DNA from 4 places in the Cupriavidus sp. NPDC089707 genome. Region 1 is predicted to be linked to each of the others. Evidence: predicted binding sites of a transcription regulator. Region 1 holds the regulator's gene; each other region holds the start of a gene.
The links. The regulator FNR, encoded in region 1, switches genes on or off when oxygen is low (the NO sensors DNR and NnrR bind a similar motif). The targets are predictions, from matches to a motif close to TTGATNNNNATCAA.
Positions count from the first base shown of each region.

Region 1 (5,399 bases):
GGCGATCCCTGGAGCCTGCGCAAGCTGCGCATCAAGGCCACGAAGCATTTCCTGTGGGTGCTGATCGCGCTGTGGACAGGCTTCACCTTTATCGGCTACTTCGCGCCGATCCGTGAACTGGGCGGCGAGCTGGCGAGCCTGTCGCTGGGCCCGTGGCAGACGTTCTGGATGCTGTTCTATGCATTTGCCACCTGGGGCAACGCGGGCTTCATGCGCGAGCAGGTGTGCAAATACATGTGCCCGTATGCGCGTTTCCAGAGCGTGATGGTCGACCGCGACACCTACGTCGTGACCTACGACATCGGCCGGGGCGAGCCGCGCGGCAGCCGTTCGCGCAAGACCGACCATCACCAGGCGGGCCTGGGCGACTGCGTCAACTGCAGCATCTGCGTGCAGGTGTGCCCAACCGGCATCGATATCCGCGATGGCCTGCAGTATGAATGCATCGGCTGCGGCGCGTGCATCGACGCTTGCAACCAGGTCATGGACAAGATGTCCTATCCGCGCGGCCTGATCCGGTACACCTCGGAAAATGCAATGCGCAAGGCGCTGTCGGCGACGGCGTCGCGCAAGCGCTTGCTGCGCCCGCGTGTCATCATCTATTCCGTGATCTGGGTCGCGCTGCTTGCTGGCTTCGTGGCTTCAATCGCGCTGCGCACTCCGCTGAAGGTGGACATCATCCGCGACCGTGGCGCGCTGGGTCGAGAGGTCGAAGGCCGCTGGATCGAGAACGTCTATCGCCTGCAGTTGATCAACACGACAGAAGGGCCGATGCACATCAGCGTGCGAGCCGACAGCGACGAACTGAAGAACCTGACGGTCGAGTACGACAAGCAAGCCGAGTCGCTGGCACCAACGTCGAACCGGCTGTTGCCGATCCGCATACGCTTGCCGATCGAGGACGCGGCGCAGGGCACGCACAAGATCAGCGTGACGGTGACCAGCGAGGCAACGGAGCGGGGCAGCGCCGAGATCCGGCAAAGCACCAGTTTTATCGTGCCGCGCGACCTGTGACGCCAGGCGCTCGGTGCAGAACTCAAGGGGGCATGATGAATCAGCAAGGCAATCCGTGGTGGAAAGAGCCGTGGCCGTGGCTGTTGATGAGCGGCCCGCTGGTCGCGATGGTGGCGTGCGGTGTCACTATCTGGCTTGCGTCGTCGCACCCTGACTTGCCGGTGCAGGGTGCAACGCGCCATGGACTGGTGGTCGAGAAGGCCGGGGTAGCGCAGCCTCAGCCCAGTGCAGCGAGGCAGCCATGAGGTTGCGCTGGCTGATGTGGGTCTTGTGGCCGGGGTTCCTGATGGCGGGCTTTGCCACCGCGACAGTGTTCTCGGTCGTGGATCCCGGTGACCTGAAGTTCTTTGGGCATCCGATCGAGGCGTCGCGCGAATCGATCTATACGATGAGCTTCCTGCTGGCGTGGATCTTCTGCGCACTGTCCAGCGGGTTGACGCTGTACACGATGCCGACGCGGCTCAGTGATACCGACGAGTTGGAGTGAATTGCGATGCCTGCGCCGCCCCGCGCGGCGCAGGCGCAACGCGGCGGGGCGGGGGGAAGGTTCAGCAGCTACGGCTGTAGAGTTGCTTGATGCCGGCGAGATCCACCAGCTTGACGTGGCGCTGGCGAATCTGGATCAGGCCGGCTTCAGCGAAACGCGAGAACAGGCGACTGACGGTTTCCAGTTTCAGGCCAAGGTAGCTGCCGATTTCCTCGCGGCTCATGCGCATCACGAATTCGGTCGACGAGTAGCCGCGCGCCGACAGGCGTTCAGACAGGTTGATCAGGAACGCGGCCAAACGTTCTTCGGCGCGCATCGAGCCGAGTGTCACCAGCATGAGCTGGTCGTGCGTGATTTCCTTGCCCATCAGCCGCAGGAACTGATGCTGCAGCGAAGGCAGGTCTGCAGACAGCGTCTGCAGGTCGCCAAGGCGGACTACGCAGACTTCGGTATCTTCCAGCGCGGTCGCATCCGAGGCATGCTGCATCTCACCGAGGCCGTCGAGGCCGACGATTTCGCCAGGCAGGTGGAAACCGGTAATCTGTGAACGGCCGTCTTCGGTCGTGACATGCGTCTTCAGTGTGCCGAAGCGAATGGCATAAACCGCGGTGAGGGGGTCGCCCATGCGATACAAGGTCTCACCCTTATGGACCCGGATGCGTTCCTGCACCAGCGTGTCCATCTTGGTGAGGTCCTGCTGGGACATGCCAACCGGAAGGCACAGTTGCCCCATCGCGCATGTGGAGCAACGGGGCGACATTTCGGTGATTGGAATGGAGGTGAGCAATTGGAACCTGCAAGAGTGGATGCGAGGGCGCGACCACGACATTTTACCGTGCGATGTGATGAGGCAGGGAGTCAGATTTGCCATTTGGTGTGCTAATTAGCGTCTTTATGCTGGCATTGCTTGGCGGCGTGCACTGCGCAGCAATGTGTGGCGGCATTGCGCTGGCAGTCGAACAGCCACGTGGCGGCATCGTGGCCATGACTTTCGTGCGCAGCCGTGCCGCCTGGGCCGGCGAGTTGCTGGCAATGCACCTGGGCAGGATTTCGACTTATATGCTGCTTGGCGCGCTGCTTGGCGCGATCGGCGCCGGCGCATGGAAGCAGGATTACCTGCCGGTGCAGCGCTGGCTGTTCAGCGCCGGCAGTGCCATGCTGCTGTGGTCGGGCTGGCGCCTGCTGCGCGGCAATGCCTTCACCGTGGCGTGGCTGGAGCGGCTGGCGGTGCGGGTGGGCAGCGGCGTGGCGCGGCAGCTTGGGCGGCTGGGCGGCGGCATGCCCACGTTCGTGCGTGCGCATGGAGGGCTTGCCAGGCGCTACGGCGTTGGCCTGGCCTGGGGGCTGGTGCCATGTGGCATGGTCTACGGGGCGCTGACGCTGGCGCTGCTCGCCGGCAATGCCGGTTCCGGTGCGCTGGTGATGGGCGTGTTCGGGGTCGGCACGCTGCCCAACCTGCTGGTGCTGTCAGGGCTGTCCGGTTACCTGCGCAACCTGTCGCGGCGGCGCGCGGTTCGCGTTGGCGCGGGCGTGGCGGTCATGGCGTTCGGGGCTCTCGGCCTGGCGCGCGCGGCGTTGCTGCCACATTCGCTGGCCGAGCAGGGTTTCTGTCTGGTCTTTTGAGGCGCATGGGTCGCGCGGCGCGACCGATGATGGTTGCGGGCGAGGGCGGGAATGCCATACAATCGCCAGCATTGCGGTATCGCGCGGTGTTTTGTAAGCAGCGGCGAGCCGTGCCAGCGACCTTCCTACCAGAAGGTGCGCCCACGGCGGCGGGAAGTGTTGGTAGTTCGATGCCCGCCCGTCCCTGCGGTCCATCCGGTTCAAAAGATCTGGTTCAAAAGCCCGGCTGGCACTGCGGTGTTGGAGATGCCGGCCTTGCTCCCGATACCCGTTTTTCTTGCGTCCGAGGCGTTCAGTTCGCCAACAGTGGCGTCCGTTGTGCGGACGCGCCACGCAAGAGGTTCGCTGACCGACCCATGGCGGCATGCGAACGATCTCCTGCCGGAGTGACCCGGCAACTCGATGCAAAGAAAGGGAAGTGCACGGCTTGGATGCAGCAGGCATTCGGGTGAGCTGCGCAATGAGATGGCGATGGCATTGGCGTCGCTGTATCCAAAATCTCCGGTGCCCCGGATCCGTCCGGGAGCAGGTGCAAAGACAGGCTGCACACCATCAACATGAATACCCAAGAGGCGAAGATCGTCCTCGAGACGGCGCTGATCTGCGCGCAGGAGCCTTTGCGCGTCAATGATCTGCGACGGTTGTTCGCCGACGACGTCGGCGCGGATACCGTCCGCGTGCTGCTGGAGGAATTGCGCCAGGACTGGCGCCCGCGCGGCGTGGAGCTGGTGTCGCTGGCAAGCGGCTGGCGCTTCCAGAGCCGCCCCGAGATGCGCGAATACCTCGATCGCCTGAATCCGGAAAAGCCGCCGAAATACTCGCGCGCCGTGATGGAGACGCTGGCGATCATCGCTTATCGCCAGCCGGTGACGCGCGGCGATATCGAGGAAATCCGCGGCGTAACGGTCAGCACGGAAGTCATCAAGAAGCTGGAAGACCGCAGCTGGATCGAGGTGATCGGCCACCGCGACGTGCCGGGCCGGCCAGCCCTGTATGCCACCACCAAGGCCTTCCTGGACGATCTCGGGCTGCGCACGCTGGACGAGTTGCCGCCGCTCGAGGATGCCCAGGCGCAAGCGCAGGCAACGCTGCTGGACCAGCAGGCCATCGATTTCGAGGCGCTGGCGGCAAGCAAGCCCGGTAGTGCCGATGAGGAGGCGTTTGCCGAGCCTGCACAAGCCGAGGCATCCGACCCCGGCGAGGCCGTCGCAGCCACGGACGCTGGCCAGGCGTCCACAGACGGCGAAATTGCCAACGGATTCGACCTGCAGCCGCGCCAGCATGGGGCGGAGGCACTGGGCGGAAAAGTCGAACCAACCGAACCTGCCAATCCTGCCGATTCCGATCCGGACGGGGCGCGGGGTGACCTGCCGGAAGACGGCGCCTTGCCGCACCCGAGCGAGCACGACGAGCGCGTGCCGAACTGAACAACATGCAACATCCGATAGTGAATACCTTGTCTGATTCCGTTGAGCAAGACGCCCGCCACGCGGGCGCACCCGCCGACTCCGGCGCCGCAGAACCCGGATCGGGCAGCGAAGCCGCGCCCCGCCGCAAGGGGCTGCGCCGCGGGCTGAGGAACCTGGTGGCGTCGCGCCGCCAGGCCGCGCAGGATCGCGATACCGACCGTGCCGAAGGCGCCGAGGCCGGTACGCCTGGCGACGCCGCGGAAGCGGCGGCGGTCGGCGGGCGCGGTGCCCAGCGTGGCCGCGGCAAGCGCAAGCCCGCTCAGGGCGAGGGCGGCCAGGCGACGCAGGCTCCGGTCGACAAGGCGCACAAGGCTGAAAGGGTCGAGAAAACCGAAAAAGCCGAGAAGGCGGACAAGGGTGAGCAGGCGGGCCGCAAGCGCAAGCCGAACCCGCGCGGCGGCAAGCCCGCCACGCCGGCCGAGGGGCTGGGCGCTGCCGGCCGGCAGCCGCAGGGCCGCCGCAAGGAGGGAGCCAAGCCGCAGGGTCAGCGCAAGGGCCAGGGCGGTGTCGACAAGGCCACGTCCGGCAGCGAGGACCTGTTCCGCTTCGTGATTTCCGAGCAGTACGACAAGGAAGACACGGTGATTCCGCGCACCAAGGCCAAGCCGGTGCGTGAGCTGTCGGCCGAGGACGACGCCCCGAAGCTGCACAAGGTGCTGGCTGAGGGCGGCCTGGGCTCGCGTCGCGAAATGGAAGAGCTGATCCTGCAGGGCCGGGTCTCGGTCAACGGCCTGCCGGCGCATATCGGCCAGCGCATCCTGCCGACCGACCAGGTGCGCGTCAACGGCAAGCTGATCCACCGCAAG
Region 1 covers NZ_JBIVHB010000003.1:275,765-281,163, reverse strand. Annotated here, with positions in the region: gene ccoG (cytochrome c oxidase accessory protein CcoG) at 1-1,014, shown strand, start outside; gene ACIP1U_RS07625 (hypothetical protein) at 1,050-1,259, shown strand; gene ACIP1U_RS07620 (hypothetical protein) at 1,256-1,501, shown strand; gene fnr (fumarate/nitrate reduction transcriptional regulator Fnr) at 1,563-2,288, opposite strand; gene ACIP1U_RS07610 (sulfite exporter TauE/SafE family protein) at 2,366-3,124, shown strand; gene scpB (SMC-Scp complex subunit ScpB) at 3,682-4,551, shown strand; gene rluB (23S rRNA pseudouridine(2605) synthase RluB) at 4,557-5,399, shown strand, end outside.

Region 2 (5,399 bases), on a different contig from region 1:
CGGCGCACTCAACGATGCGCCAGGCACCGCCGCCGTGCCCGTCCGGCAGGCCTGCACGGCATAGTGGCGAACGCCTTGCGCGGCCAGCGAGCGTGCCAGCGCCAGCAGGCGCGGCTCGCTGAGGCAGGCGGGATCCCACGTTGTCCGGCATTCGAACGGAACGCCGGCGCCGAGCAGCAGCGCCAGGCTGGCCTGCACGCGCGCCAGTCCGCCAGGCCGTCCGACCAGCGCATCGTGGCCGGCCGCATCCGCTTTGATATCAAGTCCGACCCAGTCCAGCTGCGGCAACAGTGCGGCAAGACGCCGCGGGTAGATGCCGGCGGTATGCAGCCCCACTTTGAAACCGAGCGCGCGCACGGCCGCGGCCAGCTCGGCAAGGCGCGCTTCGCTGAGCGGCTCGCCGCCGGAAAACACCACGCCGTCGAGCAGCCCGGCGCGGGTCTTCAGCCAGTCCAGCACCGCTGGCCAGGCATAGGCTGCATGGCGCCGCTGCAGGTGGGCGTTATGGCAATAGCCGCAGCGCCACGGGCAGCCGGCGATAAACAGTACCGCGGCCAGCTGGCCGGGCCAGTCCACGCTGGAGAACGGCACCAGCCCGGCCAGCGCCGGCCCGCCGCGCAATGACGCCGCTGGCACCGGCGCGGGCACCGGCATGGCCGTGAGGCGGGGGCCGTCAGCGACAGTCGCCTTCGGTGAAGAAACGCCGCTCATTGAACTCCCCCTGCTTGCCGGTGTTGAAGGACGCCACGGGCCGGTGGTAGCCCATTACCCGGGTCCAGACCTCGCAGCGGGTACGCAGGGCGGGATCGAGGGCCGGCGTGGCTGGCTGGCGCGATTCGGTATTCATGAGAGTTCCTCTTCAGGTTGGGTTTGCGGCGCGCTGGCCGCGGCTGGGGTGCGTGCCAGCAGCTCGGCATCGCACCGGGGACAGAACTCGTGGCGCCCGCTCAGGTAGCCGTGCTTCGGGCAGATCGAGAACGTGGGCGTGACGGTAAGGTATGGCATGCGGAAGCGCGACAGCGCGCGCCGGACCAGTGCCTTGCAAGCCTGTGCGCTGGACAGGGCCTCGTTCATGTACAGGTGCAGCACGGTGCCGCCGGTGTACTTGCCTTGCAGCGCCTCCTGCATCGACAGCGCGGTGAACGGATCGTCGGTATAGCCGGCTGGAAGCTGGCTGGAATTGGTGTAGTAGGGTTGCTCGGCCGTGCCAGCCTGCAGGATGTCGGGCCAGCGCTTGCGGTCTTCGCGTGCGAAGCGGTAGGTGGTGCCTTCGGCCGGCGTTGCCTCCAGGTTGTAAAGGTGACCAGTCGCTTCCTGGAACTCGCCGATGCGCGCACGCACACGGTCGAGCAGCCGCAATGCCATGGCATGCCCGCCTGGCGTCGTGATGTCATCGGCGTCGCCGGAGAAATTCCGGATCATCTCGTTGATGCCGTTGACGCCGAGCGTGCTGAAGTGGTTGCGCAACGTACCGAGGTAGCGGCGCGTATAGGGATAGAGCCCCGCGTCGATGTAGTGCTGCACCACGCGGCGCTTGTCCTCGAGCACGTCGCGGCCCAGCGCCAGCAGGCGGTCCAGTGCGGCCATCAGCCCGGCCTCGTCGCCCCCGTGCAGGTAGCCCAGGCGCGCGCAGTTGACCGTGACCACGCCGACCGACCCGGTCTGCTCGGCCGAGCCGAACAGGCCGTTGCCGCGCTTGAGCAGTTCGCGCAGGTCCAGTTGCAGGCGGCAGCACATGGAGCGGACCATGTGCGGCTCCAGGTCGGAATTGATGAAGTTCTGGAAGTAGGGCAGCCCGTAGCGCGCCGTCATCTCGAACAGCGGCTCGGCGTTGGCATGGTCCCAGTCGAAGTCCGGCGTGATGTTGTAGGTAGGGATGGGGAAGGTGAAGGCGCGCCCGCGCGCATCGCCCTGCATCATCACCTCGATGTAGGCGCGGTTGATCATGTCCATCTCCGGCTGGAGGTCGCCGTAGGTGAACGGCATTTCCTCGCCGGCGATATACGGCACCTGGCCGGCCAGGTCCTGCGGGCATGTCCAGTCGAAAGTGAGGTTGGTGAAGGGCGTCTGCGTGCCCCACCGGCTCGGCACATTGAGGTTGAACACCAGCTCCTGCATCGCCTGGCGCACCGCGCGGTAGTCCATGCGGTCGTGCCGCACGAACGGCGCCATGTAGGTATCGAAGCTGGAAAACGCCTGTGCACCGGCCCACTCGTTCTGCAGCGTGCCGAGAAAGTTGACGATCTGGCCGACGGCGGCCGACATATGCCTGGGCGGGTTGGCCTCGACCTTGCCCGGCACGCCGTTGAAGCCTTCCGCCAGCAACTGGCGCAGCGACCAGCCGGCGCAGTAGCCGGACAGCATGTCCAGGTCATGGATATGCAGGTCGCCGTCGCGATGCGCTTGCCCGGCTTCCGGGCTGAAGATATGCGACAGCCAGTAGTTGGCCGTGACTTTGCCGGCGACGTTGAGTATCAGTCCCCCCAGGCTGTAGCCCTGGTTGGCGTTGGCGCGCACGCGCCAGTCGCGCTGGGCCAGGTATTCCTCCATGGCGCTGGCCACGTCGACCTGGCCGCCGGGCTGTGCCGGCGGCAGCGTGCCGGTTTGCTGTGCGTCGCGCATGCTTACCCCTTTATGTAGTGTGTGATGCGAAGATTAGCACTACATATAGTAGTCAATGGCGGTGGAAGTCGAGTGTTCTGCGTCCGGGTTGATGGCTATCAACCGGCGTGACCGGCACTTGGCTGGCGGGTGGGCGCACTTGCGCGTGCGCAAAGCCATGCCGGCGGCCGGGGCATTCCGGCCGCGGCGCGGCGCCTATCTCCCCCTATTTCCCCCAAACGCAAACCGGCCCCGAAGGGCCGGCAGGCAGTTCACGCGCAAGGCGTGGAAAAAGGTCAGGCGGCTTGCTTCAACTCTGCCAGCGCACGCCGGCCTGCCACCAGTTGCTGGGCCACCTCGGCCACGCGCGCACCGAGGTGCTCGGCGGTGCGCAGGTCCGCCAGCGGCGGCACCACGTCGGCGCTTTCATCGGCGTTGGATTGCGCGGCGGCGCCCAGGAAGAAGCCATGGCGGTTCAGCGAGTCTTCGGTCGACTTGGAGTTGTTGTGGCCCGGAGGCAGGCCCAGGTTGACCCAGTGCATGCCGTGTTGTGCCGCAAAGATGGCGATCTGCTGCAGCGTTGCCAGCTTGTCGCCAGAACGCGAAGCGGCGTTGGTGAAGCCGGCCGCGACCTTGTTGGCCCACTTGCCGCCCTTGGCGAAGACATTGCGCGAGGTGGCGTCCATGAAGCCCTTGAACTGCGCCGAGGCGCTGCCCATGTAGGTCGGCGCGCCGAAGATGATGGCGTCGACCTGCTCCAGCGTGTCCCAATGCTGGTCGATGTCCTCCACCGGAATCAGCAGGCTCTCGGCGCCCGCCACGCTGCCGGCGCCGCGGGCGACGGCCTGGGCCTGCCTGGCGGTGTGCCCGTAGCCGCTGTGGTAGACGATGGCGACGCGGGTAGGTTGGGTATGCATAGTGTCGAGTCCCTTGATTTTAAAAAATCTGAATGGCCGTTTGCTGCGTTGCGCCGGGGCGGGTTTATTACCTGTATCGGCTTGTGTCGGTCGGTGAACAGAGTTTAGGCAGACCACTCCCCCTGCGAGAGGCCATTCCTGAAACAAGTTGTTGAAATTTCATGAATATCCGTTCGCGCGTCTCTCAGACGATCGTCCAAGCAGCGGTGGCCGGGTTTTCCCCGCAGCGGCTGCCATGGAAATGCGCTCCGGGACGCGATAAAGTTGCGGCACCTCCACCTGTGCCCTACGCCCCCCGACAATCATGAAACCAGGCGGCACGCAGCCTTCGCCGGCCATGCCTCAGCGCCGTCCCCGCCTCCATGTGCCGGCGCCCAAGGCATCGGCGTTGGCAGCCTTGTTGCTCACATGCGTCGCCGTGCGCGCCGCCGATCCGCCGGACAGCGCGGTGGCTGCCGCCACCGCCGAAACCCTCCCCGACATCGTGGTCACTGCCACTCGCAGCGAGCAGCGCCGCTTTGACGAGCCCGCCGCGGTAGATAGCGTGCAGGTCGATCCGCTGCGCAGCGCCACGCCGCTGGTCAATCTGTCCGAGGTGCTGGCGGGTGTGCCGGGTGTGGCCGTGCGAGACCGGCAGAACTATTCGCAGGACTTGCAGTTGGCGGTGCGCGGCTTCGGCACGCGCTCAACGTTTGGCGTGCGCGGCGTGCGGCTCTATGTCGACGGCATCCCCGCGACCATGCCCGATGGCCAGGGCCAGGCCTCCACCGCCGACCTTGCCAATGCCGGCCGCGTGGAGGTGCTGCGCGGCCCGTTTGCACAGGTGTACGGCAATGCCTCGGGTGGCGTGGTGCAGGTGTTCACGCCCGATCCGCCGAAAGACGGCTTTACCGCGCGCGCATCGACCGGCTTCGGCTCGGACGGCCAGTGGCAGGCCGGCGTGGCGCTGGCCGGCGGCAACGAGCGCCTGGGCGGCTCGCTCGATGCCTGGACCTACCAGACCGATGGCTACCGCGAGCACTCGGCAGCGCGCCGCTACCAGCTCAATGCACGCGTGGTGGCGCAGCCGGCCAGCGGCACGCGCGTGATTGGCCAGTTCAACTACTTCAACCAGCCGCTGGCGCAGGATCCGCTCGGGCTGACGCGCGCGCAGGCCGATGCCAACCCGCGCCAAGTGGTGCCGGCGGCGACCCAGTTCGACACTGGCAAGAATGTCGAGCAGGCGCAGGCGGGCGTGGTGGTGGAGCATCAGCTGACCGACATCGACAGCCTCTCCGGACGTCTCTACGGCGGGACCCGCAACCTGTACCAGCGGCTCGGGTTCAGCGGCGCCGCGCCGACGTCATCCGGCGGCATCGTCGACCTGGATCGCATCTATGGCGGGGGCGCGTTGTCCTGGAGCCGGCGCACCACCGCCGCAAACGGCCTGCCGCTGCTGTGGACGGCCGGGATGGAGGCCAACGGTATGCGCGACGGCCGCAACGGCTACGTCAACCAGGATGGCGGCCAGGGCGCGCTGCGGCGCGACGAGACCAATACCGCGACCGACCTGGGCGCCTTCGCGCAGGTCGACTGGACCTTCCATCCCGCCTGGCGAGTGGTCGGCGGCGTGCGCGCCAGCCGCGTGCGGCTGGGCATCGACGACCAGTTCATCACCGCGGCCAGCCCCGACGACAGCGGCACCGCCACCTACAGCAACGTCAGCCCGGTGCTGGGACTGGTGTGGCATGCGCTCGATACCCTGAATGTCTACGCCAACCTCGGCCGCGGTTTCGAGACGCCGACGCTGACCGAGGTCGCCTACGGCCCCGGCGGGGTCGGCACCAACCTCGGCCTGCGCGCCTCGACCAGCCGCCAGGGCGAGATCGGCATCAAGTGGCA
Region 2 covers NZ_JBIVHB010000041.1:1,624-7,022, forward strand. Annotated here, with positions in the region: gene ACIP1U_RS31770 (anaerobic ribonucleoside-triphosphate reductase activating protein) at 1-654, opposite strand, end outside; gene nrdD (anaerobic ribonucleoside-triphosphate reductase) at 674-847, opposite strand; gene ACIP1U_RS31780 (ribonucleoside triphosphate reductase) at 844-2,622, opposite strand; gene ACIP1U_RS31785 (flavodoxin family protein) at 2,898-3,518, opposite strand; gene ACIP1U_RS31790 (TonB-dependent receptor family protein) at 3,823-5,399, shown strand, end outside.
Region 2: a site for FNR is predicted at 2,711-2,724, ahead of ACIP1U_RS31780 (ribonucleoside triphosphate reductase). Genes of this name have one in related genera too.

Region 3 (5,399 bases), on a different contig from region 1:
GCATGCTCGATGCGGGCGTGGCGATCACGCTGCATTCGGACGATCCGGCCTACTTTGGCGGCTACATGAACGCCAACTGGGAAGCCACCTTCGACGCACTGCCGCTGGATGCCGCCGACGCCCACAAGCTGGCGCGCAACAGCTTTGAAGCGGCCTTCCTGCCCGAGGTGCAGAAGGCCGAGTTCCTGGCCGAAGTCGACCACTTCTGGTCGGCCAAGCCCAAATCCCCGTCCGCAACGGCCCCAGCGGCCTGAGCGCGGGGCATGCCAATAGCCCGGCCCGCTGCGTGTCAGCGCTCGGGCCGGCCACAAGAGACAAAACCATGACGACCACTCCCCAGACTGAGCCCACCACCCGTGCCATCCGCGGCCGCGTGCTGCATTTCCTGCGCGACCCGCAGTTCCATGAGGATGCGTACCAGTATTGGGACGACGGGGTGCTGATCGTCACCGACGGCCGCATTGCCGCGGCCGGCGAGTATGCGAAGCTGGCAGACCGCATTCCGGCCGGCGCCGACATCGTCGATCACCGTGGCAAGCTGATCGTGCCGGGCTTTATCGACACCCATGTGCACTACCCGCAGACCGACATGATCGCGTCGCCGTCGCCGGGCCTGCTGCACTGGCTCGACACCTATACCTTCCCGGAAGAGCGCCGCTTCGCCGATCCCGACTACGCCCGCGGCGTGGCCGGCTTCTTCACCGAAGAACTGCTGCGCAACGGCACCACCAGCGCGGTGGTCTGGAGCACGGTGCACAAGGCCTCGGCCGAGGCGCTCTTCGCCGAGAGCGAGGCGCGCAACCTGCGCATGGTCACCGGCAAGGTGATGATGGACCGCAACTGCCCCGAATTCCTGCGCGATACCGCCGAGACCGGCGCAAGGGACTCGGCCGACCTGCTGTCGCGCTGGCATAACAAGGGCCGCCTGTCGTACGCCATTACGCCGCGCTTCGCCCCCACCTCGACCGAAGCGCAACTGTCCGCCTGCGGCGAACTGGCGCGCGCCTACCCCGACGCCTTTATCCAGACCCACGTGGCCGAGAACCGCGATGAAGTCAAATGGGTCGCCGAGCTGTTCCCGGATGCGCGCAGCTACCTGGACGTCTACGACCGCTACGGCCTGCTGCGTCCTGGCGCGATGTACGGCCACGCCATCTACCTGGACCAGGACGACCGCCGCCGGCTGGCCGACAGCGGCGCGGCGGTGGCGCACTGCCCGACCTCCAACCTGTTCCTGGGCAGCGGCTTCTACGACTTCCACCAGTCCGACGCCAACCGCCTGAACGTGACACTGGCCACCGACGTCGGCGGCGGCACCTCGTTCTCGATGTTCCGCACCATGAACGCCGCGCACAAGGTCGCGCGCATGGGCGGCTACTACCTGACCGCGCTGCGCATGTTCTACCTGGCCACGCGCGCCGCCGCCGAGGCGCTGGGCTGGACCGGCCGCGTCGGCAGCTTCAGCGAGGGCTGCGAGGCCGACTTCATCGTGCTCGATCCCAAGGCCACGCCGCTGATCGCCCGCCGCAGCAACCGCTCGGAGACGCTGGAAGAAGAACTGTTCGCCTTTGCCATGCTGGGCGACGACCGCGTGATCGACAGCGTCTACATCATGGGCGAGCCGGCGCGAGCCACCGCCTGATCCGTCACATCCTGCGCGCCCATCCGGCACCAAGGCGCCCGGCCCGTTCGCGGCGGGCGCGCTTTTACCGCTTAGCGAGTCCCTCCGGGTTGACCCCCGTCAAGAACCCCACCGGAAAAGCCTTCTAACCTTGTGGTTTCGCCATGGCCGGCCTGGGCTGGCCTGCGTCGGCCTCATTGGACGCATTGGCCTACGCCATCCGACCGCAAAACCAGAAGGTTCCGCATGACCGCAATCCCATCCACGCCCTCAGCGCATCCCGAGCATGCCCAGCATGCCCGGCAGTCCGCCAAGCCGGGCCGGCTGCCGCTGCCCGAGCCGATCGCCCCGGACGCGCCATTCCCGTCGCGCAAGGTCATCCGCAGCTGGCTGATCCCGCTGGGCGAGCGCAGCACGCCGCGCGCGCTGGCGCTGTTCGCCTTCGACTACCTGCTGTTCGCCGCCGTGCTCGCTGGCGTGGTGCTGGCCTCGCACTGGGCCGCCAAGCTGGCACTGGGCGTGCTGGCCGGGCTGGTGATCGCGCGCCTGTTTATCATCGGCCACGATGCCTGCCACCAGAGCCTGACGCCACGTCGCGGCCTGAACAAATGGCTGGGCCGGCTGACCTTCCTGCCGTCGCTGACGCCATACAGCCTGTGGGAAGTCGGCCATAACGTGGTCCATCACGGCTACACCAACCTGAAGGGCTTCGACTTTGTCTGGGCGCCCTACTCGCTGGAAGAATTCAAGGCGCTGCCGCGCTGGCGCCGTGCGATGGAGCGCATCTACCGCACCGGCTTCGGGCCGGGCCTGTATTACCTGGTCGAGATCTGGTGGAGCAAGCTGTTCTTCCCCAGCAAGCGGCAAATGGCAACCCGCCGTCCGGTCTTCGTGCGCGATTGCCTGCTGGTGGCAGCCTTCGGCGTAGCGTGGATCGGCGGGCTGGTGGCCTTGGCCTTTGCCACCGGCCAGTCGGCCTGGATGCTGGTCGGCGCCGGCTTTGTGCTGCCCTTCCTGGTGTGGAACCTGACCGTGGGCTTCGTGCTGTACGTGCACCATACCCATACCAGCGTCGCGTGGTACGACACCAAGACGATGTGGGCCAAGGCCCAGCCGTTCGTCTCGACCACCGTGCACCTGCGCTTCCGCCATGGCATCGGCACGGCGCTGCACCACATCATGGAACACACCGCGCACCACGTCGACATGAGCGTGCCGCTGTACCGCCTCAAGCGCGCCCAGGCGGTGCTGGAACACGCGCTGCCGGGCCGCATCATCATCGAGAACTTCTCCTGGCGCTGGTATTTCGGCACCGCGCGCCGCTGCAAGCTGTATGACTTCAAGGCGCTGTGCTGGACCGATTTCCGCGGCCGCCAGACCAGCGAGAACGCGCCGGTGCCGGCCTGATCATCGGCCAGCGGCGCGCGGCGGTGGACGACACGCCGCCGCCGCAGTTATAATTCGCGCTTCCATTGGGGAGTAGCCGCCCTGCTCTCACCGCGCCGCGCAATGCGGACTTCGGGGGACAGGGGCGTACGTCAACAGACTTGACCGCTTGCGGTTATGGCGTGCGCAGCGCCGGACCCGCCTGGCCAGAACGGCCAAGGCAGTGTCCATGCCTGGCGAGACCGATGACCATACCTTTCTGGCCGGGCCGGGAAAGGTGTGCGTCATTGGCATCTCGCGATGCATTGCGGCCCGGTTACCCCACATAACAACATGGAAGCCTTCCTCGTCTCCACAGGCATCGTCGCCCTTGCCGAAATGGGCGACAAAACGCAGCTGCTATCGCTGGTGCTGGCGGCACGGTATCGCAAACCCCTCCCCATCATCCTTGGCATCCTGATCGCCACCCTGGTCAATCACGGCTTTGCGGGCGCGCTTGGCGGATGGCTCACACACGTGGTCGGAGAAGGCCTGCTGCGCTGGATCCTGGGCCTGGGCTTTATCGCGATGGGCGCATGGATGCTGATTCCCGACAAGCTCGACGATGCCGAGCAGGCAAAGCCGGTAAAGGGCGCCATCGGCGTGCTCGGGACCACTATCGTGGCCTTCTTCTTCGCCGAGATGGGCGACAAGACGCAGATCGCCACGGTGGCGCTGGCGGCGCGCTTCAGCGATGCGGTGGTGGCGGTGGTGGCCGGCACGACCTTCGGCATGATGATCGCCAACGCGCCGGCGGTGCTGCTGGGGGACAAGTTTGCCAACAAGATGCCGATTGGGTTGGTGCATAAGATCGCTGCCGGGATCTTCGTGGTGCTTGGTTTGCTGGCGCTGATGAATATCGGGGGGTGATTATGGGTTTTGGCGCGGTTGTCGCAGTTGGTGACATGCTGTCGGCTTTTGAAGCGCTGTTGTCGCTGTTGGTGAGATGCTGTCGGCTGTTGAACCGCCTGGTTCCGCCCTCCTGGGCGGGTAACTTTTTGTCCGAGCGACAAAAAGTCACCAAAAAGCGCGTTTACCGCCCTGGGCGGGCGGCCACTTTTATCGTAGTGGGCGGGGGTTTTCGTACGGGGCTTCGCTTCCTCACAAAGCGGGACTGCCTGCCGCCGTGGTGCGCTACGGGGACTCTGCGTTGAAGCGGTGATCGAACGAGCCCAGAGCTGTGGGTGGCCCCTGCTGCCGGCTACGTCGTAGGAACGCCTTCGGCTGGCTGCGCCCGGGCCAAACGCGGCATAGCTGGCCACCACATTCTGACCCGCGCTGAGGGCCGGCATCGCACGCGATAGCGTTGTGCGAGCGTAGCGACGCACTCCGTGCCCGAGCCCCGACCTACGAGGCTGAGTGCGCGCAGCGCAGCCGAAGGCGTCCCACCGATAACGCACTTAGCAGGCGGCCAATCCCCTGCTTCGGGTTCGTTCAACAGTCCGTGGAAGCAGGCACAGACAGGGTGCGTAGCAGGCCCGAACCACCATCCCGATCAAACGGAAATCACTACCGCCCGAACCACCAACCCCGAGAAATGGATAGCCAGCCGCTCAGGCGACGCGTTTTTTGGTTACTTTTTGTCGCTCGGACAAAAAGTGACCCGCCCAGGAGGGCGGAACCAGGCGGTTCAACGGCCGACAACATGTCATCAAGGGCGACAACATCGCGTCAACGGCCAACAGCATCTCACCAACGGCGACCGACCCCACGAAATCCCCCCAAAAAAAACGGGGCACATGGCCCCGTTCAAACCCTCGCCGGTCCGGTAATGACGGCTGCCAACAGCACAGCCTCCGGACCGTCGATCACCGATGCTCGGATTTCGCGGGCCGGCTTATCGAAAAGCCGGCCGCAACTCTTTTCAGCTCAGGCCACCGTCAGTTGGTGGTCTTGGCACCGCCTTCGAACCACTGCCCCAGCAGCGCACGTTCGTCGTCGGTAATCTGCGTCACGTTGCCCAGCGGCATCGCCTTCTGCTGCACAGCCTGCTGATAAATCAGCTGCGCATGCGTCTTGATCTCCTCAGGCGTCTCCAGCTTGATCCCCTTGGCCGCAGTCGGCATCATCTTCGGCTGCTCGGCGTGGCACTGCACGCAACGCGCGTTCATCACTTCCTGCACCTTGGCAAAGCTGACGGTCGCAGCGGCCTCGCCTTCGGCCTTGGCCACGGCCGGACGCGGCTGCGGCGCGATCATCACTGCCACAACGCCCAGCGCGGCAACGCCTGCGGCGGGCCACAGGACATTGATCTTGCCCTTGTGCTTGAGGATAAAGAACTGGCGGATCAGCACGCCGGACAGCATGATCAAAATCAGCACCACCCAGTTGTACTTGTGGGCGTAGGTCATGC
Region 3 covers NZ_JBIVHB010000004.1:341,010-346,408, forward strand. Annotated here, with positions in the region: gene ACIP1U_RS10140 (adenosine deaminase) at 1-254, shown strand, start outside; gene guaD (guanine deaminase) at 323-1,642, shown strand; gene ACIP1U_RS10150 (fatty acid desaturase) at 1,868-3,028, shown strand; yybP-ykoY riboswitch at 3,084-3,309, shown strand; gene ACIP1U_RS10155 (TMEM165/GDT1 family protein) at 3,341-3,916, shown strand; gene ACIP1U_RS10160 (urate hydroxylase PuuD) at 4,927-5,399, opposite strand, start outside.
Region 3: a site for FNR is predicted at 1,732-1,745, ahead of ACIP1U_RS10150 (fatty acid desaturase). Genes of this name have one in related genera too.

Region 4 (5,399 bases), on a different contig from region 1:
GTCCCGCCGTTGCCCGGCGCCACGTACACCACCTGTACCTTGGGGGATTGGGCCAATTTCCAGGCCAGCGCGTGTTCACGTCCACCCGAGCCGACAACCAATACTTTCATGATCCACTGCCAGAAAAGAAACACATACTAAAAGGCGGCGGCCTGGTTTGTGTCCGGGCCGCCGCCATGGGGCTTGTTGCTTCAGCTTAGTCTTCGATCACCGCGTTGGTGAAGACTTCCTGCACGTCGTCGAGGTTTTCCAGGGCGTCGAGCAGCTTCTGCATCTTGGCCGCGTCGTCGCCGGCGAAGCTGACTTCGTTCTGCGGCTTCATTACCACGTCGGCCACTTCGGCCTTGAAGCCGGCGGCTTCCAGCGCGGTCTTGACCGCCGGGAAATCGTTGGGCGGGCAGGTCACTTCGATCGAGCCGTCGTCATTGGTGACGACATCGTCGGCGCCGGCTTCCAGCGCGGCGTCCATCAGCTTGTCTTCCGGCGTGCCGGGCGCGAACAGGAACTGGCCGCAGTGGGTGAACATGAACGCCACCGAGCCTTCATTGCCCATGTTGCCGCCATGCTTGGAGAACGCGTGGCGAACCTCGGCCACGGTGCGGGTGCGGTTGTCGGTCAGGCAGTCGACGATGATGGCCGCGCCGGCCAGGCCGTAGCCTTCGTAGCGGATCTCTTCATAGTTGGCACCTTCCAGGCCGCCCACGCCGCGCTGGATCGCGCGCTGGATGTTGTCCTTGGGCATGTTCGCGTCCATGGCCTTGTCGATCGACAGGCGCAGGCGCGGGTTGGAGTCGACATCGCCGCCGCCGAGCTTGGCGGCAACGGTGATTTCCTTGATCAGGCGGGTCCAGATCTTGCCGCGCTTGGCGTCAGCGGCAGCTTTCTTATGTTTGATATTGGCCCATTTCGAGTGACCGGCCATGATGCTCTCCGAGGCGGAAAAGGTGTTATGCGGTGATGGAATGCGAGATGCCAGGCGCGGGCGCCAGGTGACGGATATGCCTGGCGGCTGGCTATAATCAGCGCAGGATTTTATCACGCGGGCCTGCCCGCGCCGCTGCCGCGGCGAGTCCCGCGGCACTTGCTATCAGGAAGATCATGGCCGACCCCATCCTTATCGCCAAGAACGCCGAACACGAGCTGGTGCTGCTGCCGCAGATGGGCAACCGCCACGGCCTGATCACGGGCGCCACCGGCACCGGCAAGACCGTCACGCTGCAGACGCTGGCGCAGGGCTTTTCGCGCCTGGGCGTACCGGTGTTCATGGCCGACGTCAAAGGTGACCTGACCGGCATTTCTCAATCCGGTCAGCTGTCGGACAAGCTCAAGCAGCGCCTGGCCGACCATGGCCTGCCGGAGCCGGCATGGGGCGCTTGCCCGACCACGCTGTGGGACGTGTTCGGCCAGAAGGGTCACCCGGTGCGCGCCACGGTCTCGCACATGGGCCCGCTGCTGCTGTCGCGCATGCTGGAGCTCAACGATACCCAGCAGGGCGTGCTCAACCTGGTGTTCCGCATTGCCGATGCCAATGGCCTGCTGCTGCTCGACGCCAAGGACCTGCGCGCGATGCTGCAGTACGTGGGCGACAACGCCTCGCAGTTCACGACCGAGTACGGCAATATCTCCGCCGCCTCGGTCGGCGCGATCCAGCGGGGGCTGCTGGCGCTGGAGTCGCAGGGCGGCGATGTCTTCTTCGGCGAACCGATGCTGAACCTGGAAGACTTCATCCAGACCGAGAAGGGCCAGGGCGTGGTCAATATCCTGGCGGCGGACAAGCTGATGAACTCGCCGCGGCTGTATGCGACCTTCCTGCTGTGGATGCTGTCCGAGCTGTTCGAGAAGCTGCCCGAGGCCGGAGACCTCGACAAGCCCAAGCTGGTGTTTTTCTTCGACGAGGCGCACCTGCTGTTCAACGACGCGCCCAAGGCGCTGCTCGACAAGATCGAGCAGGTGGTGCGGCTGATCCGCTCCAAGGGCGTAGGCGTGTATTTCGTCACGCAGAACCCGGTCGACATCCCCGACACGGTGCTGGGCCAGCTGGGCAACCGCGTGCAGCACGCGCTGCGCGCGTTCACGCCGCGCGACCAGAAGGCGGTCAAGGTGGCAGCCACCACCATGCGCGCCAACCCCGGGCTGAACCTGGAAACCGCGATCGGCGAACTGGGCGTGGGCGAGGCGCTGGTGTCGCTCCTGGACGCCAAGGGCACGCCTTGCGTGACCGAGCGCGCCTGGGTGCTGCCGCCGGGCAGCCGCATCGGTCCGGCGACCGACGAGGAGCGCAGGCAGCTGGTTGCCAACTCGCTGGTCGCGGGAACATACGAGACGGCCGTGGATCGGGAATCGGCTTACGAAAAGCTGCGCGGCAGCGTGCCGACGGTTGCCAATGGCAAGGGCAAGCAGCCGGAAGCGAAACCGGAAGCGGAACAGGACAGCGGCTGGCTCGGCACTGCCGGGGATATCTTCGGCACGCTGACCAAGGGCACCGGCAAGAGCGGGCGCGGCGATTCGATCCTGGAGTCGATGGCCAAGTCGGCCGCGCGCACGGTGGGGTCGCAGGTAGGCCGCGAGTTGATTCGCGGCGTGCTGGGCAGCCTGCTCGGGAAGAAGAAGTAAAGGACCGGAAGGAAACAAACAAGGGCCGCGCGCGGCCCTTTGCTTTCAGCGGCGCTGGGCGCCTTGCTGCGCCTTCGCCGCCGCCGCATCCTCGCGCATCTTGCGCGCGAACATTCGCGCGAAGAACCAGCCCATGCCGATGATGAAAACGATCACGCCCAGGCTCATCAGGCCGGTGCTGGTGCTGAAGAGAATCTTGATGGCTTCCATGGTTGGCTCCCTGTGGTTGGCGGCATGTGCCGCCGGAATTACCGCCAGCGGCTGCCGCCAGCGGGTGTCGCCAGTGTAGGGAGCCACGCGGCGCGGGCTATTGAGGCTGGTCAAGCCCGCGCCAGGCCGGCACGTGTCAGTTCTTGGTGCCGAACAACCGGTCGCCCGCGTCGCCCAGGCCCGGCACGATGTACGCATCGGCGTCCAGGTGGCTGTCCAGCGAAGCCACGTACAGCTTGACGTTCGGATGCGCCTTCTGGAACACCTCCACGCCTTCCGGTGCCGCCACCAGCGCGACGAAGGTGATGGCCTCGTCCTTGACGCCGCGGCGCTTGAGCACTTCCACCGCATGCGCGGCCGAGTAGCCGGTCGCCACCATCGGATCGCACAGGATAAAGCTGCGGTCTTCCAGGTCAGGCAGCCGCACCAGGTATTCGACCGGGCGGTGCTGCTCGTCGCGGTACACGCCGATATGGCCGATGCGCGCCGACGGGATCAGCTCGACCAGGCCATCGCTCATGCCCACGCCGGCGCGCAGCACCGGGACAATGGTCAGCTTCTTGCCGGCGATCACCGGCGCATCCAGTTCCACCAGCGGCGTGTCGATGCGGCGCGTGGTCAGCGGCAGGTTGCGCGTGATCTCGTACCCCATCAACAGCGTGATCTCGCGCAGCAGCTCGCGGAAGGTACGCGTGGACGTTTCCTTGTCGCGCATGTGCGAGAGCTTGTGCTGGATCAGCGGGTGGTCGAGGATGAACAGGTTGGGAAAGCGCGGATCTTGTTTCATGGCTGCGGCGAGGGCTCGGCGGGGATAGGGGCAAGCGGCTGAAGCGGGCGGCCGGGTCGGGTGAACACGGCCGCCGCGCCGTTGTAGCCGGATTGTAATGGAAGCGGGCCGCAGCGCGGCTGCGGCCCGTCGCCGGCAAGCGATGCCGCTACCTGGTGTCAGTCCAGCGCGCGGTCTTTCGACTCGATATCCACCATGAAGATGGCAAACGCCGCCACGGCAAGGAACGACGAAAGCAACCCAAGTGCCAGCGTGAACTGCGTCGCCATGATCGGCGCAATGATCGAAGGGGCGAACAGGCCACCAAATCGTGCCATTGCGCCGGCGGTACCCATCCCGCTGGCCCGCAGGTCCGTCGGATACACCTCCGGCGTGAAGGCGTAGAGCGCGCCCCAGGTGCCCAGCAGCGCAAAGCTCATCAGCAGGGTGGAGCCGACGATCAGCGCGGTGGACGTGCCCAGGCTGTACAGCATGCAACCTGCGGCGCTGAGCAGCAGGAAGCCGATCAGGGTCGGCTTGCGCCCCCAGCGCTCGACGCCGTGCGCGGCGAGCGCGAAGCCGGGGAGCTGCACCAGCGCGAGCAGGATCAGGAAGACCTGGCCACGCATGAAGCCAAAGCCCTGGCCAGCCAGCTTCACCGGCAGATAGACAAAGACACCGTAGTAGGCGATCGAGATCAGCATCCACGCGGCAAGCAGGCAGATGCTGCGGCGCCGGCATCCGGCCGCGAACAGCGCGAATACCGATTTGCGCTCCATCTTCTGCGGCTCCAGCGGGGCGATCTCCACCGAAACCCGATTGGCCTTGGCAACGCGCTGAAGCACCGCGCGTGCCTCTTCCGAGCGTCCCGATTTATTCAGGTAGAGCGGCGATTCGGGAACAAAGAACCGGACCACCAAGCCGACCAGCGCGGGGAGGCCAGTGACGAGGAAGATCAGGCGCCAGGCATCATCGCCATGCGCAACCGCGGCCAGCGCAAGGATGGCGAGCAGGATGGTGCCGACGGCCCAGAACGACTCCAGCAGGACCAGCCAGCGGCCGCGCCGGTCGGAGGGGAGGAATTCGGCCATCATGGTGTAGTCGACGGGCAACGTGCCGCCGACGCCGATGCCAGTCAGGAAGCGCAGCAGCAGGAGCCACTGGAAATCCGGGGCGAAGGCGGAAGCGACGCCACAAATGGCGTCAAGGATCACCGCCATCATCAGCACGGGCCGGCGGCCGATCCGGTCCGCCAGCCGGCCGAACGCAAAGGCGCCGATCAGCATGCCGACGAAGAACATCGTCCCGGTCTGCAAGGCCGTCGGCACGGGGATACCGAATGTCGAGGCAATGGAGGGCGCGGTGAAGCCGATCGACAGGACCTGCATCGCGTCGGCCAGCCAGACCAGGCCGAAGATGGCGAACAGCCGGTACTGGAACCTGCCGACGCCGGCTGCGCGGATGCCTTGCTCGATCGTGATGGTTTGGGACGACGATGCCCGCGCGCTTGAGTGCGGGGGCGCGCTGATCGTCGCCTCGGGGATTGTCGTTGCTGCCATTGAGGAAATTGATGACGACATGTTGTCTACCTTGTCTTTATAGGCTGGATCTTGAATTCGGAAGGCCCACGCGCCGCGTTGCGGCGAAGCATGGTGGCTACCCCAATCTAGCGAGGCCAGAACCGACCAGGTAGTCCTCTCGCAACACCTTCCTGATACTGATACGACATAGTCACTCCTTGTTGTCTACCCTTGGTTGTCCGGGCCCGAATTCCCGGTCGGCACGGCGGTGGACTATGCAAGCCCCGGGC
Region 4 covers NZ_JBIVHB010000001.1:581,106-586,504, forward strand. Annotated here, with positions in the region: gene purD (phosphoribosylamine--glycine ligase) at 1-110, opposite strand, end outside; gene ACIP1U_RS02735 (YebC/PmpR family DNA-binding transcriptional regulator) at 197-922, opposite strand; gene ACIP1U_RS02740 (helicase HerA-like C-terminal domain-containing protein) at 1,099-2,613, shown strand; gene ACIP1U_RS02745 (DUF3149 domain-containing protein) at 2,659-2,823, opposite strand; gene upp (uracil phosphoribosyltransferase) at 2,960-3,610, opposite strand; gene ACIP1U_RS02755 (MFS transporter) at 3,769-5,169, opposite strand.
Region 4: a site for FNR is predicted at 2,924-2,937, ahead of ACIP1U_RS02745 (DUF3149 domain-containing protein). Genes of this name have one in related genera too.